2 regions of the Agromyces sp. GXS1127 genome follow, and region 1 is predicted to be linked to the other one. Evidence: predicted binding sites of a transcription regulator. Region 1 holds the regulator's gene; the other holds the start of a gene.
What was found. Region 1 encodes LexA, which represses DNA repair genes until DNA is damaged. Its sites were predicted from a motif close to TCGAACANNTGTTCGA; they were not measured.
Positions count from the first base shown of each region.

Region 1 (7,751 bases):
TCGGCGCCCTGGTCGGCCCAGTCGGCGGCCGCGTCGACCGGGTCGCCGTAGTTCGTCTCGGTCCCCGCCTCGCCCTGCGTCAGGCGGACCGCCTTGCCTCCCGCCACGTCGACTGCCGGAAGCAGCACCAGGCGGGGGGTCTTGCTGAACTCACTCATCACTGTCCTCGAATCGGATGCCGCGAACACGCGGCCTCGGCACAGTCACAGCATCCTAGTCCGCACCGGAACGCCGTGACGCATCGAAGGTCTCGGGAGGTCTCGCCGGGCTCAGCCGAGCGATCCGATCCAGTTCGAGAGCAGGCGGATGCCGGCCTCCGACGATTTCTCCGGGTGGAACTGGGTCGCCGACAGCGGGCCGTTCTCCACCGCGGCGAGGAAGCGACCGCCGTGCTCCGACCAGGTCAGCTTGGGCCGCGGGAAGGGCGGGATGACATCGAGGCTCCACGACTGCGCCCCGTACGAGTGCACGAAGTAGAAGCGCTCCTCCTCGAGCCCCGCGAAGAGCACCGAACCCTCGTCGGGCTGCACGGTGTTCCAGCCCATGTGCGGCAGCACCTCGCTCGGCAGCTCGGTGACGGCGCCCGGCCATTCGCCGAGGCCCTCGGTGTCGACGCCGCGCTCGACGCCGTGCTCGAACATGACCTGCATGCCCACGCAGATGCCGAGCACGGGCCGGCCGCCGGCCAGACGCCGGTCGATGAGCTCGTCGCCGCGGACCGCGCGCAGGCCGTCCATGACGGCGGCGAACGCACCGACGCCGGGGACGACGAGACCGTCGGCCTCCATGACGGTGCGCCGGTCGGCGGTGAGCTCGACCTCGGCTCCTGCGCGCTCGAGCGCCTTGACCGCCGAGTGCACGTTGCCGGAGCCGTAGTCGAGGACCGCGACCCGGCGGATCGCGGTCACAGGGCGCCCTTCGTCGAGGGGATGCCGCGCACGAGCGGGTCGAGCGCCTTCGCCTGCCGGAACGCCCGTGCGAACGCCTTGAACTCGGCCTCGGCGATGTGGTGCGGGTCACGGCCGCCGAGCACGGTGACGTGGACCGTGAGCCCGGCGTTGAACGTGATCGCCTCGAAGACGTGCCGGACCATCGAGCCCGTGAAGTGGCCGCCGATGAGGTGGTACTCGAAGCCGTCGGGCTCGCCGGTGTGCACGAGGTACGGGCGACCCGAGATGTCGACGACGGCCTGGGCGAGCGCCTCGTCCAGGGGGACGAGCGCATCGCCGTACCGGGAGATGCCGGTCTTGTCGCCGAGCGCGTCGCGGATGGCGCGCCCGAGCGCGATCCCCACATCCTCCACCGTGTGGTGCACGTCGATCTCGATGTCGCCCTTCGCACGGACGGTCAGGTCGGTGAGCGAGTGCTTGGCGAACGCGGTGAGCAGGTGGTCGTAGAACGGCACGGTCGTCTCGATATCGCTCGTGCCGGTGCCGTCGAGGTCGATCGAGAGGTCGATGCTCGACTCGCTGGTCTCGCGCTGCACGCGTGCGGTGCGCGCGGGCCGTTCGGTGCTCATGGGGTCATCCTATTCGGGGAGGCCGGTGGGGATTCCGGGTCGGATCAGGCGTTCGGGGCCGCCGACGGCGCGAACGACGCCATGGCCTCGAGGAACGCGGTGGTCTCGGCCTCGGTGCCCGCGGTGACGCGCAGGCAACCGGGCAGGCCGATCTCGCGGATCAGGATGCCGCGCTCGAGCAGCGCCTCGAACACGGCGTGCGGGTCGTCGACGCCGCCGAACAGGACGAAGTTCGCGCCGCTGCGATAGGGCCGGAATCCGAGCGCGGCGAGCTCCCGCGTGATCCGCTCGCGCTGCGCGCGGATCTCGCCGACCATCGCGAGCATCTCGTCGGCGTGCGCGAGGGCGCCGAGCGCGGCCGCCTGCGTGAGGGCGGACAGGTGATACGGCAGTCGGACGAGACGCAGGGCGTCGATGACCGCCGGGTCGGCGGCGAGGTAGCCCACTCGCGCGCCGGCGAAGGCGAAGGCCTTGCTCATGGTGCGCGACACCAGGAGCCGGGGTCGCCCTTCGAGCAGGGTCAGCGCGCTCGGCGTGCCGGGGTCGGCGAACTCCTGGTATGCCTCGTCGACGACGACCACGCCGCGCGCGGCGTCGACCACCGCGGCGATGGTCTCGAGCGACAGCGGCGTGCCCGTCGGGTTGTTCGGCGAGCAGAGCAGCACGATGTCGGGATCGTGGCGATCGATCGCGGCGACCGCGGTCTCGGGCGAGAGCTCGAAGTCGGCGTCGCGGTCGGCGGCGATCCACCCGGTGCCCGTGCCCGACGAGAGCAGGCCGTACATCGAGTAGGTCGGACCGAAGCCGAGCGCGGTGCGCCCGGGACCGCCGAACGCCTGCAGCACGTGCTGCAGCACCTCGTTCGACCCGTTGGCCGCCCAGAGCTGCTCGGGAACGAGGCCGTGCCCGAGGTACCGGGCCAGCGCCGTCCGCAGCTGCGTGAACTCGCGGTCCGGATAGCGGTTCAGGCCGATGATGGCGGCGGCGACCCGGGCGACGATGTCGTGCGCCACGTCCTCCGGGATCGGATGCGTGTTCTCGTTGACGTTGAGTGCGACCGGCACGACCTTCTGGGGAGCACCGTACGGGGTCTTGCCGCGAAGGTCATCACGGATGGGCAGGTCGTCGAGACTCGTCACCGATCAATGCTATCCGCGCGCTCCCCGTGTGTCGGCGTGCGGCGGCGACCGGGCGCGCTCACCGGGTCGCGGGGAGCACGAGCTCCTGGCCGGGCTGGACGACGGCGTCGTCGAGGCCGTTCAGGCGCATGATCTCGTAGATCACGTCACGTGGATCGGACGACGGGGCGATCGACTCGGCGATCGCCCAGAGCGTGTCGCCGGCGCCGACCTCGATCGTCTCGAACGCGGCCGCGGCCCGCCCGTCGTCGATACCGGCGACGGCACCGCCCGACGAGAGCACCCCGATGAGCACACCGAGCGCGACGGGAAGGGCGGCGAGGCCGGTGAGGACGACGCGGCCGCGCCGGGTGAGCCTGAGGCGCGTGCGCACGGTCGACGATCCGAACGCGGGCATCGTCTGAGCCGCTCCTGCGGCCCCCATCACCACTGCACTCATTCCGCACCTCCCGAGGCTCCAGCCCCGCATCCGGCCCTCGGCCGGGAGGACCGGATGCGAAGCTGTGTTCCGAATATATCTTCGAACATTCCACGCTGCAAGCACCGGAAGTGGGATTTCCGGACCTGGATATCGCGACACACTCGAACGGATGTTTGTCGGCCGGGTGCGAGACGGATACAGTTTCGAATGTCCGACGACAGTCGAACACCGACCACCGACATCCGGACCACGGCGGTCCCGACGAGAGGCGAGGCACGTGAGCATCGACATCGACCAGGCACGAGGCACGGGTGGCCGGTCCCGTCGGCGCAAGACGCTGAGCCCGAAGCAGGTCGCGATCCTCGAGGTCATCCGCGCGTCCGTCTCCGACCGCGGCTACCCGCCGAGCATGCGCGAGATCGGCGACGCCGTCGGCCTCTCGTCCCTCTCGAGCGTCACCCACCAGCTCAACCAGCTCGAGCTCGCCGGCTACCTCCGACGCGACCCGAATCGCCCGCGCGCACTCGAGATCCTGATCGACGTGCCCGGCTCCGAGCAGCGCCCGGCGTCGGTCGAGCCGGCTCCGGTCGGCGACGCCGCCATGGTCCCGATGGTCGGCCGCATCGCGGCCGGCGTGCCGATCACGGCCGAGCAGCAGGTCGAGGAGGTCTTCCCGCTCCCCCGTCAGCTCGTCGGCAAGGGCGAGCTGTTCATCCTCAAGGTCGTCGGCGACTCCATGATCGACGCCGCGATCTGCGACGGCGACTGGGTCGTCGTCCGATCCCAGAAGACGGCCGAGAACGGCGAGATCGTCGCGGCCATGCTCGACGGCGAGGCGACCGTCAAGGTCTTCCGCCAGCGCGACGGCCACACCTGGCTGCTCCCCCGCAACTCGGCCTTCGAGCCGATCCTCGGCGACGAGTCCGAGGTGCTCGGCAAGGTCGTCGCGGTGCTCCGCACCGTCTGATCGCCGAGCCGGCGAGCCCCGGTGCCGGCCCGCTTCGACCCAGCACACCCGCCGACGACGAGGGCGGATGCCGCGGGCTCACCCCGCGGCATCCGCCCTCGTGCGTCGGATCAGGCGGTCGCGACCGCGACCCCCTCGCGCACCGAGCGCGCCGCCTCGACGATGTTCGCGAGCGACGCGACCGTCTCGTCGTAGCCGCGGGTCTTCAGGCCGCAGTCCGGGTTCACCCAGAGCCGGCCCGCGGGCACGCCGTCGACAGCGCGCTCGAGGAGCGAGCGCACCTCCTCGACGCTCGGCACGCGCGGCGAGTGGATGTCGTAGACGCCGGGACCCACACCGTGGTCGAAGCCGCTCGCGGCCAGGTCGGCCACGACCTCCATGCGGCTGCGCGCCGCCTCGATCGAGGTGACGTCGGCGTCGAGCTCGCGGATCGCGTCGATCACGACGCCGAACTCCGAGTAGCAGAGGTGCGTGTGCACCTGCGTCGCCGGCGCAGCGCCCCCGGTGGCGAGGCGGAACGAGCCGACCGACCAGTCGAGGTACGCGGGCTGGTCGGCGAGCTTCAGCGGCAGCAGCTCGCGGAGCGCCGGCTCGTCGACCTGGATGATCCGGATTCCGGCGGCCTCGAGGTCGCCGATCTCGTCGCGGAGCGCCAGCGCCACCTGCCGGGCGGTGTCGCCGAGGGGCTGGTCGTCGCGCACGAACGACCACGCGAGGATGGTGACGGGCCCGGTCAGCATGCCCTTGACGGGCTTCTCCGAGAGCGACTGCGCGTATGCCGACCACTCCACGGTCATCGGCGCCGGACGCGAGACGTCGCCCCACAGGATCGACGGACGCGTGCAACGCGAGCCGTACGACTGCACCCAGCCGTGCTGCGTGACGGCGAACCCGTCGAGCAGCTCGGCGAAGTACTGCACCATGTCGTTGCGCTCGGGCTCGCCGTGCACGAGCACGTCGAGACCCAGGTCCTCCTGCAGGCGGACGACCCGCTCGATCTCCTCGCGCATGAGGTCGCGGTAGGCGGCATCCGTCAGCTCGCCCTTCACGAGGCGAGCGCGGGCGCGACGGATGTCGGCGGTCTGCGGGAACGAGCCGATCGTGGTGGTCGGCAGCGCCGGGAGCGCGAGGTCCTCCTGGGCGGCGACACGGTCGTCGTACGCGGCGCGCGCGAAGGCGCCCGCGTCGAGTGCGGCGAGCCGGTCCCGCACCTCCGGCACCCGAACACCGGTCGCGGCCGCGCGATCGGCGAGGGCAGCGGATGCCGCGTCGAGGTCGGTCGCGATGGCGTCGCGCCCCTCGGTGACGCCCCGCGCCAGCGTCGCGACCTGGGCGACCTTCTGGTCGGCGAACGCGAGCCAGCTCACCAGCCGCGGGTCGAGCGCGGTCTCGTCGTCGACGTCGTGCGGCACGTGCAGGAGCGAGGTCGAACTCGACACGGCGACCGTGCCGGAGACCGAGCGCAGCGCCTCGGCGCGCGCGAACGCCTGCTCCAGGTCGCCGCGCCAGATGTTGTGGCCGTCGACGACGCCCGCGACGAGCGTCTTCGCGGCGAGCGCCTCCTCCGTCACGGGGTCGAGCCGCTCCGGCAGGTCGCCGCGGACGAGGTCGAACCCGACCGCCTCGACGGGCGTGGCCGCGAGCGCAGGCAGGGCGTCGCCGAGGTCGCCGTACGGGGCGGCGACGAAGATCGCCGGACGCGCCTCGGCCGCGCCGAGGGCGTCGTAGGCGAGCGCGACCGCCTCGAGCACGCGATCGCGCGGCTCGTCGAGGCTCTCGCTCACGAGTCCCGGCTCGTCGAGCTGCACCCACTCGGCGCCGGCCTCGGCGAGCTCGCCGAGGATCGCGCGGTAGACCGGGACGAGGTCGGCGAGGCGGTCGAGCGGACGGAAGCCCTCGGGCGCGCCGTCCGCCGCCTTCGACAGCAGGAGGAACGTGACCGGGCCGACCAGCACCGGACGCGTGACGAACCCGGCCGCGCGCGCCTCGCGCACCTGCGCGACGAGCGCCTCGGCGTGCGCGGCGAACGCGGTGTCCGGCCCGATCTCCGGCACGAGGTAGTGGTAGTTCGAGTCGAACCACTTCGTCATCTCGAGCGGCGCGTCGGCGCCCTCGCCGCGGGCCACCGTGAAGGTGCCGGCGAGGTCGAGGCGTCCGTCGGCGCCCAGCAGCCGCTCGAAGCGGGTCGGGATCGCGCCCACGGCCACGGCCGCGTCGAGGACCTGGTCGTAGTTCGAGAAGCTCTCGGGGATCGCCGAGTCCGTCCGGCCGAGGCCGAGCTCGGCCAGCCGCTCGCGGGTCGCGGCGCGGAGGCCCGCCGCGATGCGTTCGAGCTCGGCGGCGTCGATCCGGCCGGCCCAGAACGCCTCGACGGCGTGCTTGAGCTCGCGGCGGCGCCCGATGCGCGGGTAGCCGAGGATCGTGCCGGTGGGGAAGGCGGGTGCGGTCATCGTTCTCTCGTGTTCCTCTCGGTGCCCGCGTGGGCGGGGGTGTTGGCGAGGCCGAGCCGTTCCAGGACGGCGAGGACGGCCTCGTGACGGTTGAAGGTGTACAGGTGCAGTCCGGGGGCGCCGCCCGCGAGGACGTCGGCGACGAGCTTCGCGGCGTGCGCGACGCCGAGTTCGAACTGGGCGTCCGCGTCGGGCTCGATCTCGAGGTCGATCGCGAGCTCGGCCGGCGCCGGGACGCCCGTGATCTGCTCCAGCCGCGCGAGCCGCGCCGGCGTCGTGACGGGCATGATGCCCGGCAGGATCGGGATGGTCACCCCGCCCGTCCGGGCGCGCTGCACGAACGACAGGTAGTCGTCGGCATGCCAGAACAGCTGCGTGATCGCGAGGTTCGCGCCCGCGACCTCCTTGGCGAGCAGCACGTCGACGTCCTGGTTCGACCCGCGCGAGCGCGGGTGCCCGCTCGGGAAGGCCGCCACGGCGACGCGCTCCGGGCGCGGACGCTCGCGGATGGCCGTGACCCCGGGCATGCCGGGGATGCGCGACCGCCCGAACGGCTCGCGTTCCTCCTGCACCCGGTGGATGAGCTGCACGAGCTCCGCGGCGCTGTGCAGGTCGCCGATCGCGTCCTCCGCGTCGGCGGTACCGGCCGGCGGGTCGCCGCGGAGCGCCAGGAAGCTCGTGACGCCCGCGTCGAGGAACTCCCGCACGAGCCGGTTCGCCTCGGCGTGGCTCGACCCGACGCAGGTGAGGTGCGCCATCGGCTCGACGCCCGTGTGCTCGAGCATGTACCGGAGCACGGTGAGCGAGCGGTCGCGGCTCGATCCGCCCGCGCCGAAGGTCACGGAGATGAACGCGGGGTCGACCTCGGCGAGCCGGTCGATGGTGCGGCCGAGCGCGATCGCCGCCGCGTCGGTCCGCGGCGGGAACAGCTCGAACGAGATCGGCACGCGCGGCCGGGCGGCGGCGCCGTCGGGCTGGGTTCCGGTCATGTCGCTCCAGGTGGCGAGCAGTCCCGGGGGTGGTCGAGTGCACGGCACGCCGCGCCCGACCGGCCGGAACGGCAGGTGGGTCTCGCGGGCGGGTGCCGGGCTCGGCGGTCGCTCCAGGCGGGCGACATCCGGCCGCTCGCCACGATCAGGTGCGACGATACGCTCGGGTGACCGGTTCCGCTCCCGGTGTTACGACGAGTGACCGGTGTGACGGCGAGTGACGCGGGTCGGGCGAGCGGATGCTACGCCAGCGCCTCCGCGCGGAA
Region 1 is NZ_JBOCIG010000003.1:504,532-512,282, reverse strand. It holds gene priA (bifunctional 1-(5-phosphoribosyl)-5-((5-phosphoribosylamino)methylideneamino)imidazole-4-carboxamide isomerase/phosphoribosylanthranilate isomerase PriA) at 1-158, opposite strand, end outside; gene hisH (imidazole glycerol phosphate synthase subunit HisH) at 270-908, opposite strand; gene hisB (imidazoleglycerol-phosphate dehydratase HisB) at 905-1,519, opposite strand; gene ACQ393_RS07850 (histidinol-phosphate transaminase) at 1,564-2,658, opposite strand; gene ACQ393_RS07845 (LysM peptidoglycan-binding domain-containing protein) at 2,717-3,055, opposite strand; gene lexA (transcriptional repressor LexA) at 3,369-4,046, shown strand; gene metE (5-methyltetrahydropteroyltriglutamate--homocysteine S-methyltransferase) at 4,157-6,496, opposite strand; gene ACQ393_RS07830 (methylenetetrahydrofolate reductase) at 6,493-7,485, opposite strand; gene hflX (GTPase HflX) at 7,728-7,751, opposite strand, start outside.

Region 2 (7,751 bases), on a different contig from region 1:
CCGGCTCACCGACTACTACCACTACCTCAACACCGTGCATCCGGGTCGGGAGGGCAACGGGCGCACGCAGCGGGCGTTCTGGGACGAGTTGGCCCGCAACGCCGGCCACCGTATCGACTGGCGCTCGGGCACGTTCCAGGAACGCAACGACGCGGCCTCGCTCGAGGCCCGCGCGAACGACAACATTGAGCCGCTGCGCGAGATGATGCGCGAGTGCGTCATGTCGACGCCACAGTGGGCGGCACGCCAGCAGGCGATCGCCGCGGCGCGCCTCGCGGCCGCCGACTCGACCGGGCGTGCACCAGGCGCAGGAACGCCGCAGGCGGGGGCTCAGAACCCCCACCTGACGTCGCAATACCGCGGCCCCCAGGATCCCGGCCGCGGCTACTGAATCACCGCCCGTAGCCGTGTGATCCGGCCCTGAGCTCGACGCCTGGACGCCGGGGAAGTGCGGGCGTCGCAGCTCCCGTCGATATCGGCCGCGCGCCGGGCGCCGGCGCCGAGTCTGCCATCGCCATGCGCAGCTGCTCGCTGAACCCGGCCATGCGCTCGCGCGAGGCCGCGGTCGCGGCCGCAGGGTCGGCCGGCTGCTCGGCTGCGAGGCTCGCACGAGTCTCGGCGGGCAGCTTGAAGCCGGCGGGCAGAAGCCGCTCGGCATCCTCGAGCGTGGGCAGCGCGCCGAGCTCGTCGCCGCCGAGGTCGTGGAGCTCTTCGTGGTGCTCGTCGAGGCGCTGCACGAAGTAGCTGGCTTGGTGGACGTCGTATCCGATCGTCCAGGTATCGGTGCCGAGCTCGAAGCTGTGGCGGCTCATCGGGTTCCCCTTCCATCCATCACGGCGGCGCGGAAGTACCGCACCGTGCGAGGGCCGAGCTCGACGCTCGCCGGCGCGGTGCCGGCGACTCGATCGGCCTCGAGTTCAGTGGTCGAGACTCCGAGGATGCGCGCTGCCTCGCGGGGCAGCAGAAGCAGCTCGGCCTCGAGTGTCGCGGCGCTCACGCGACCCCTTCGACGACGGCGTGCCGGGCGGCGAGCTCGTCGATCTTGTCGGGCTGGAACCCCGTCCATTCGTCGTCGCCGGTGACGACCACGGGCGCCTGCAGCTTGCCTCGCCGGCGCAGCTCGTCGAGCGCCTCCGGATCGGCGCTGAGGTCGACCACTTCGTAGTCGATCCCGTGCGCGTCGAGTGCGCGATACGTCGCGTTGCACTGCACGCACGAAGGCTTGGAGTACACCGTCACAGCCATCGTCTCTCCTTCACCAGGCCCCACCATTTCGGAGGGCATCCCATCTGATAAACGGAGTGATTCAGCGGAGCGGAGGTGTGCAACCCCCCACAGCCTCAGTCTTGGTTCTTGGTGCGGAGCACCGTCCCCGGCCACCCATCCCGCACGTTCGGGGTTGCATGCCTCCGAGCCGCTGAAAGAATGCAGTGGTCAGATGGGATGCCCGCACGACTGAGGCCCGTCGAGCAGAGTCTCGACGGGCCTCAGTCGCAAGTACAGCGCGCGTAGCGCGTCACTCTTCGGAGTGCTGCTCCACAGCCTCGGTGCCACGCTTCGCGGACGTGCGCCGACGCGAACGAGGCGCCGCCCTGCCGGGCTCGGGAACCTGTGCCTGGCGCAGCTCCTTCGCCGACCATCCGGCGCCCAGCGCCGCATTCCATGCGCGCTCGTGCTCGGCGACCGCGGAACGGGTCTTGGAACCCCACTCGGCCTCGAAGTCGGCCAATGCCCTCTTGTACTCGGCGTCGATCGCCACGGCCACGTGCGCCGCGTTCGCGACGCGCTCGACGGCCGCCACACGCTCGTCGCTCTTGGCTCGCTCGAGCTCACGAGCGATACGGATTGATTCGGAGAGGTCGGTCGTCGTGTCAGTCATAGCCCCCAGCGTAACGAGCACTTCCGACGCCGACTGGTTCGGCGTTTCGTGTGGGTGCGGCTGCGCCGCGATCCGACGTTGCCGCCTGCCCCTTGCTCCGGCCGGGGCTGAGCCTCAGACGGAGCAAGCTATAGAGTTACCGCTGGTAACTCGCTTGGGATGCTGGACTGAGGCGTCCAGCACCGGCATACTGGCGTATGACGCCCCGCAACTTGCGGGGTCGCTGCGCTAGGCCGAAGGGAGGGCGACGTGACCGACGAGAACGAGCGCCGCCTGTTCGGCCGCACCCGTCGTCGCAACGCGCCGGCGGGGGAGAAGCGCGACATCGTGTACCGCGTGGGCTGCACGCTCGAGGAGTCGACGCAGCTGCGCGCCCGTGCCGTGGTCAGGGGCGTCACGGTGCCTCGACTGCTGTTCGAGGCTGCGATGAACGAGCATGTCGAAACGAGTACTGATCGCAAGGAAGCGATCGCCGAGCTGTTCGCCGTTCGCCGTCTCCTGGCGAACATCGCGAACAACACGAACCAGCTGGCGAAGTTCGCCAATACGGAGTCGACGTTCCCGGCCGACGCGGCCGCCGTCGTCGACGAGTACCGTGCACTCGTTCCCGAGATCCAGGCCGTCGTTCGGAGGCTCGCCGACTCATGATGCCGAACGTGACACGCGGCGACCGCTTCGGCGGTCTGCTCACGTACCTCGCAGGTGAGGGGCGTGCCAACGAGCACACCGAACCTCACCTTGTGAACGGCGACGCGGCGACGTTCACGATGTACGGCGACGGCGAGCTCGATCGTGCAACGGCGCTCGCGATCGCCGCCGACCTCGACGAGCCGCGCACCGCGTTCGGCGTCGAAGTGAACGGCGGCCACGTCTGGCATTGCTCGCTTGCGATCAAGGCCGAGGACGGTCAGCTGAGCGACGAGCAGTGGGCGGCGATCGCTCAAGACTTCGTGGATGAGATGGGCTTCACCGCGACCAGTGGCAAGGCCGACTGTCGATGGGTCGCGGTGCGCCACGGCCTCTCGAAGGCCGGCAACGATCACATCCACATCGCCGTCAACCTCGTGCGCGAAGACGGCACAAAGGCGTCGATTCACAACGACTACTCACGTGCACAGAAGGTCGCCGGTGAGCTCGAGAAGCGGTACGGCCTGACTGTGCTGCGGTCGCGCGGCGCCGGTATCGGAGAGCGCGGCGAGAAGCCCGCCGAGCGCGCCACCGCCGGGCGGATGGGCGCTGCCGAAGTCGCTTCCGTGCGACTTGAACGCGCCGTCCGCGCGGCCGCCGGCGCGTCGCTCGACGAGGGCGAGTTTGTGCGCCGGCTGCACCAGGGCGGCTTCATCGTCCGCCCGCGTTTCGCGAACGGACGCGACGACGTGGTGACCGGCTACAGCGTCGCACTGCGACCCCAGCCGGGCGTCCCGATCGTCTGGTACGGCGGCGGCCGACTCGCACGCGACCTCACCCTCACGCGACTGCGGGAGGGATGGCCCGACAACGTGACGAGCGCGCAACACGCCGTCGACGAGTGGCGGGCGACGTGGCGCAATCCGATGAAGTACACGGCGCAGCACCCGGGCCGCGAGACGCAGGCGCCGACGCCGGATGTGTGGCACGAGCACACTCAGCAGGTCATCGCTCTGCGTGAGCAGCTGCGCAGCATCCCCGTCGACGATCGCGCGACGTGGGCGATCGTGGCGAAGGAGACGAGCGCCGCGTTCGCCGCATGGTCGGAACGGCTCGAGCCAACGCCGGGCCCGCTCGCGGATGCCTCGCGTGCGCTCGCTCGAAGTGCACAGATCCGCGCCCACCAGGTGCGGCCGCGACCGTCCGGCATGGCATCGGCGGCTGGCGCCGCCATGCTGTTCGCGATGGCCGCGAAGGGCGGTCAGGGAACCGCCGCCGAGGCGCTGCTGTTCCGGCAGATCATGAAGACCGCGCAGGCCCTCCACGGCATGTACCAGGCATCGACCGACGCGCTCGAAGCGGCACGCATCCGCGACGTGCTCGGCGCCAAGCTCGACGCCGTGCGCGAGCGCCTGCCGCAACTGCAAGGCGCGATCACGAGCGCACCGGCCGACCCGCGTGCGGCCGAGGCGGCGCGCATCGCACAGGCCGGTCAGACGCCCATGCGGGCGCCCGGCTCGCCCGTGCGTCAGCCGCTCGACCCGCAGCGGCCGCACACCAACGTCACGCCGACCGAACGCGGCGGACACGAGAGATAGAAGGGGGCCGTCATGAGCGACAGCGACGGAATCGAAGAAGCGCTTGAGGGCGCGCTGCGCACCTCACTCGCGGTCGCCGGCAGACTGGGCGAGCAGCTGGCCCGGATGCGTGAAGAAGCACTCCGCCGCGCCGAAGCTCGCAGCCTCCAGGAGGCCCGCGAGCTGCAGGCACGGTTCGACGCCGAGCGCGCCGCGGCGCGTGCCGAGCTCGCGCCCGTGCATGAAGCGTCGTGGTGGGATCGTGCCGGCACGGAGAACATCGCCCGCGCCTACGAGTCGGCCACCACCTGGTCGGAGCACGACGACGAAGCACGACGAGCGAGCGAGCGGATCCGCGACGAGGTGCAGGCTCGTTACGGCGTCGACATCGACCGCACTGGCGCCGACCCGGCCGCCGTGCGCGAGACCCTGGCCCGCGTGGAAGCCGACCGGAACCTCGCCAACTCCGAGCGTTCCCGCGCGGACGAAGAGCGCGCCGAGGCGGCTCGTTTGCTCGAGCACGCCGATCGCGTCGACGCGGCCGCCGACCGCGATCGGGACACCCAGACGTCGCCGGCCGAAGCGGCAGACGCACGCGAGGGCGCCGAGGTCGAATGGGACTCAGCTGAGCGTCGCGACGAGCACGCCGCATCGCTCGACGGCAAGGCAAACGCCGAGGCGATCAACGCCTGGCGACAGGCCGACTCTGACAATGCGAAGCACCCCCGCGAGGCGGTACGTCGCGCCGGCGGGAAGAGCCCGAAGGCGCGCAAGTCGCGCCCGGGCGGCGACCGCGAGAAGCAGCGCGGCCGCAGCCGCTAACGCTGCAGGTCGACTGAGAGAGGGGCAGCATTAGCCGCCCCTCTCTCAGTTCGGGGCGATACCGAGCCACGCGCCGACGAACTCGCCGATGATGCTGGCGCCGGTCGAGCTCGCGAGCCAGGCGACGGCTCGGCCGATCACTCGACGCCGTCGACGGCGGGCAGCGCGACGACGTGGAAGTGCGACGTGCCGGCCGCACTGCTGCCCGGTCATCGTGCCTCCCTTCGTCCGCTGGGCCCACTTCGTACTGCGCCGCTGAAACGGATCTGCCTGATTACTCCAAGTGCGACCTGGCCTGGCTTCGGGACACAACTCGTTGCACCCAGAAGAGGCGGGGTTCGCGGCGGTCTGTCACAGCACCCGATCGCTTTCGGCTCCGTGACGCGTGGATGGGGCAATTAGCCCACCCCGGAAGCGGTCCGGCTGAAGCACGACGGAGCAGCAAAATCAAGTTCGCCGGCGGGGGAGAGGCGTGCCTACAATTCGAACATACGTTCGAAGTAGGCAGGGGGTTCCATGCTCGCTGTCCTAGCGCCGGTCGGGGCCGCTGAGGCGCGGCGCCTGCTCGCACACGCGGCACCCGTCGCCGTGCCGGCCGGGTTCCCGTCGCCGGCGCAGGACTACTACGGCGGGCCCGTCGACCTCAACGAACACCTCATCAAGGATCCGGTCAGCACGTTCATCGTGCGCGTGTCCGGTGACTCGATGATCGGTGCCGGGATCTACGACGGTGACGAGATCCTGGTCGACCGCGCGATCGACCCCCGGCCAGGGCACGTCGTCGTCGCTGTCGTCGACGCCGAGCTCACGCTGAAGCGGCTCGACTCGAGACAGGGCCGGCTCATGCTCTGCGCCGAGAATCCGGCCTACCCGGATATCGAGATTGCCGAGGGCTCGGAGGTCTCGATTTGGGGAGTGGTGACGGCGAACATCCATCACCAACATGTCTAGGCGGGGGCCGCGGCGCATCGCGCTTGTCGACGTGAACAGCTTCTACGTCAGCTGCGAGCGGGTATTCGACCCGCGTCTCGTCGGCCGACCCGGCGTCGTGCTCAGCAACAACGACGGATGCGTCGTCGCCCGCAGCGACGAGGCAAAGGCACTCGGGATCGAGATGGGAACCCCATGGTTCCAGCTCGCCGCCCAAGCGCCGCACTGGGGCCTCTGGCACCGCTCGAGTAACTACGAGCTCTACGGGGACCTGTCGGCGCGCGTGATGCTGCTGCTCGCTCGCTACAGCGCATGGCAGGAGGTCTACTCGATCGACGAGAGCTTCATCGGGCTCGCCGGCGACGTCGACGAGCTCACCGAGCTCGGCCGCCGGATCCGCGCCGAAGTGCGACAGCACATCGGCCTGCCGGTGTGCGTCGGAATCGCGTCGAGCAAGACGCTCGCGAAGGTCGCGAACAAGGGCGCGAAGAAGCACAAGCACCTCGGGGGAGTGGTGCACTGGGACGTCTACCCCGACGAGCAGCAGACCAGGATCCTCGACTCCCTCGAGGTCGACGAGCTCTGGGGCGTCGCCGGCCGCACCAAGAAGCGGCTCGCCGAGCTCGACGTGCACACCGCCCGCGAGCTCCGCGACTCCGACCCCAGGCTCATCCGCAAGAAATGCAGCGTCGTGCTTCAGCGCACCGTCTACGAGCTGCGCGGTACACCGTGCATCCCGTTCGAGTCGGAACGGGCCGCGAAGGACCAGCTGATCTACTCGCGCATGTTTGGCCAGCCGGTTAAGACCGCCTCCGAGATGCGCCAGGCCCTCTCGATCTATGCCCAGCAGGCGAGCCGCCGGCTCCGGAAGCAGGGTTCGGTCGCGAAGCAGCTGCAGGTATTCGCCGCGACGAGCATGCACAGCCCCCGCCCCTACGTGTCGCACCACCGATCGGTGCGACTGCCGGTGCCGGCAGACGACCCGATCACGCTGACCAAGGCGGCGATCGCCGCGCTCGAGCACGAGCTCGTCGACGGCGCCTGGTACGTGCGCGCCGGCCTCGTGCTCATCGACCTCACCCCGAAGGCCAGTCACGCAATGCTCGACCCGTTCGTGCCCGCGTTCGAGCAGCGCAACCTCGGGCAGCTGCTCGACCAGGTGAACCGGGAGCAGGGCAAGGGCATCATCGGTGTCGGCATGGCCGGCCTGAAAGGCGGGCCAGTGTGGAAGATGCGCCGCGAGCAGCTGTCGCCCCGCTACACGACGCACTGGAACGAACTCGCGATCGCCAAAGCGGTCTAAGGTACGGCGAGATGACTGAGTATCCAGCGATGGCGGCGTGGCGGCCCGGCGTGCACGTCCCGCACGAGAGAGTCGACGAGGCACTCGACCTGCTGCAGCGGTTCGACTACGACCGTGCCGCCGGGATCATCACGGCCGCCGAGTGGCCGGCGCGCGCCGAAGAGCTCGCGGCCGAGCTCGCGGCGGTGCTACGCCACACCACCCGGGCCCCGCGCCCATAGACCGTGCGGCGTCGGCGCCGCGGGATAGCCTCGCAGCATGTGCGGTCGGTTCACACTCAATGAGAGGCCCGCGGATCTCGCGGCCGCGATCGGCGCATTCGAAGGCGACTTCACCAACTGGCGGCCGTCCTTCAACATCCCGCCCACCGCGACGATCCCCGTGCTCGTGGAAGCGAAGCTCCCTGAGTCGGAGGCGTTCGGCCGCCGCCTCGAGCCGGCACGGTGGGGACTCGTGCCCGCATGGAGCAAGGAGCTCAAGTTGAAGTTCCCGACCTTCAATGCCCGCTCCGAGGGCATTGCCGAGAAGAACACCTGGCGCGGGCCGCTCAGATCTCACCGCGCGATCGTACCGATGGACGGCTGGTACGAGTGGACGGGGGAGAAGGGCGCCA
Region 2 is NZ_JBOCIG010000012.1:23,204-30,954, reverse strand. It holds gene ACQ393_RS17325 (Fic/DOC family protein) at 1-391, shown strand, start outside; gene ACQ393_RS17320 (hypothetical protein) at 393-812, opposite strand; gene ACQ393_RS17315 (helix-turn-helix transcriptional regulator) at 809-997, opposite strand; gene nrdH (glutaredoxin-like protein NrdH) at 994-1,245, opposite strand; gene ACQ393_RS17305 (hypothetical protein) at 1,517-1,879, opposite strand; gene ACQ393_RS17300 (plasmid mobilization protein) at 2,129-2,527, shown strand; gene ACQ393_RS17295 (relaxase/mobilization nuclease domain-containing protein) at 2,527-4,104, shown strand; gene ACQ393_RS17290 (hypothetical protein) at 4,117-4,905, shown strand; gene ACQ393_RS17285 (hypothetical protein) at 4,951-5,118, opposite strand; gene ACQ393_RS17280 (LexA family protein) at 5,422-5,856, shown strand; gene ACQ393_RS17275 (Y-family DNA polymerase) at 5,888-7,138, shown strand; gene ACQ393_RS17270 (hypothetical protein) at 7,150-7,359, shown strand; gene ACQ393_RS17265 (SOS response-associated peptidase) at 7,397-7,751, shown strand, end outside.
Region 2: the regulator LexA is predicted to act here: its motif matches at 5,389-5,404, upstream of ACQ393_RS17280 (LexA family protein).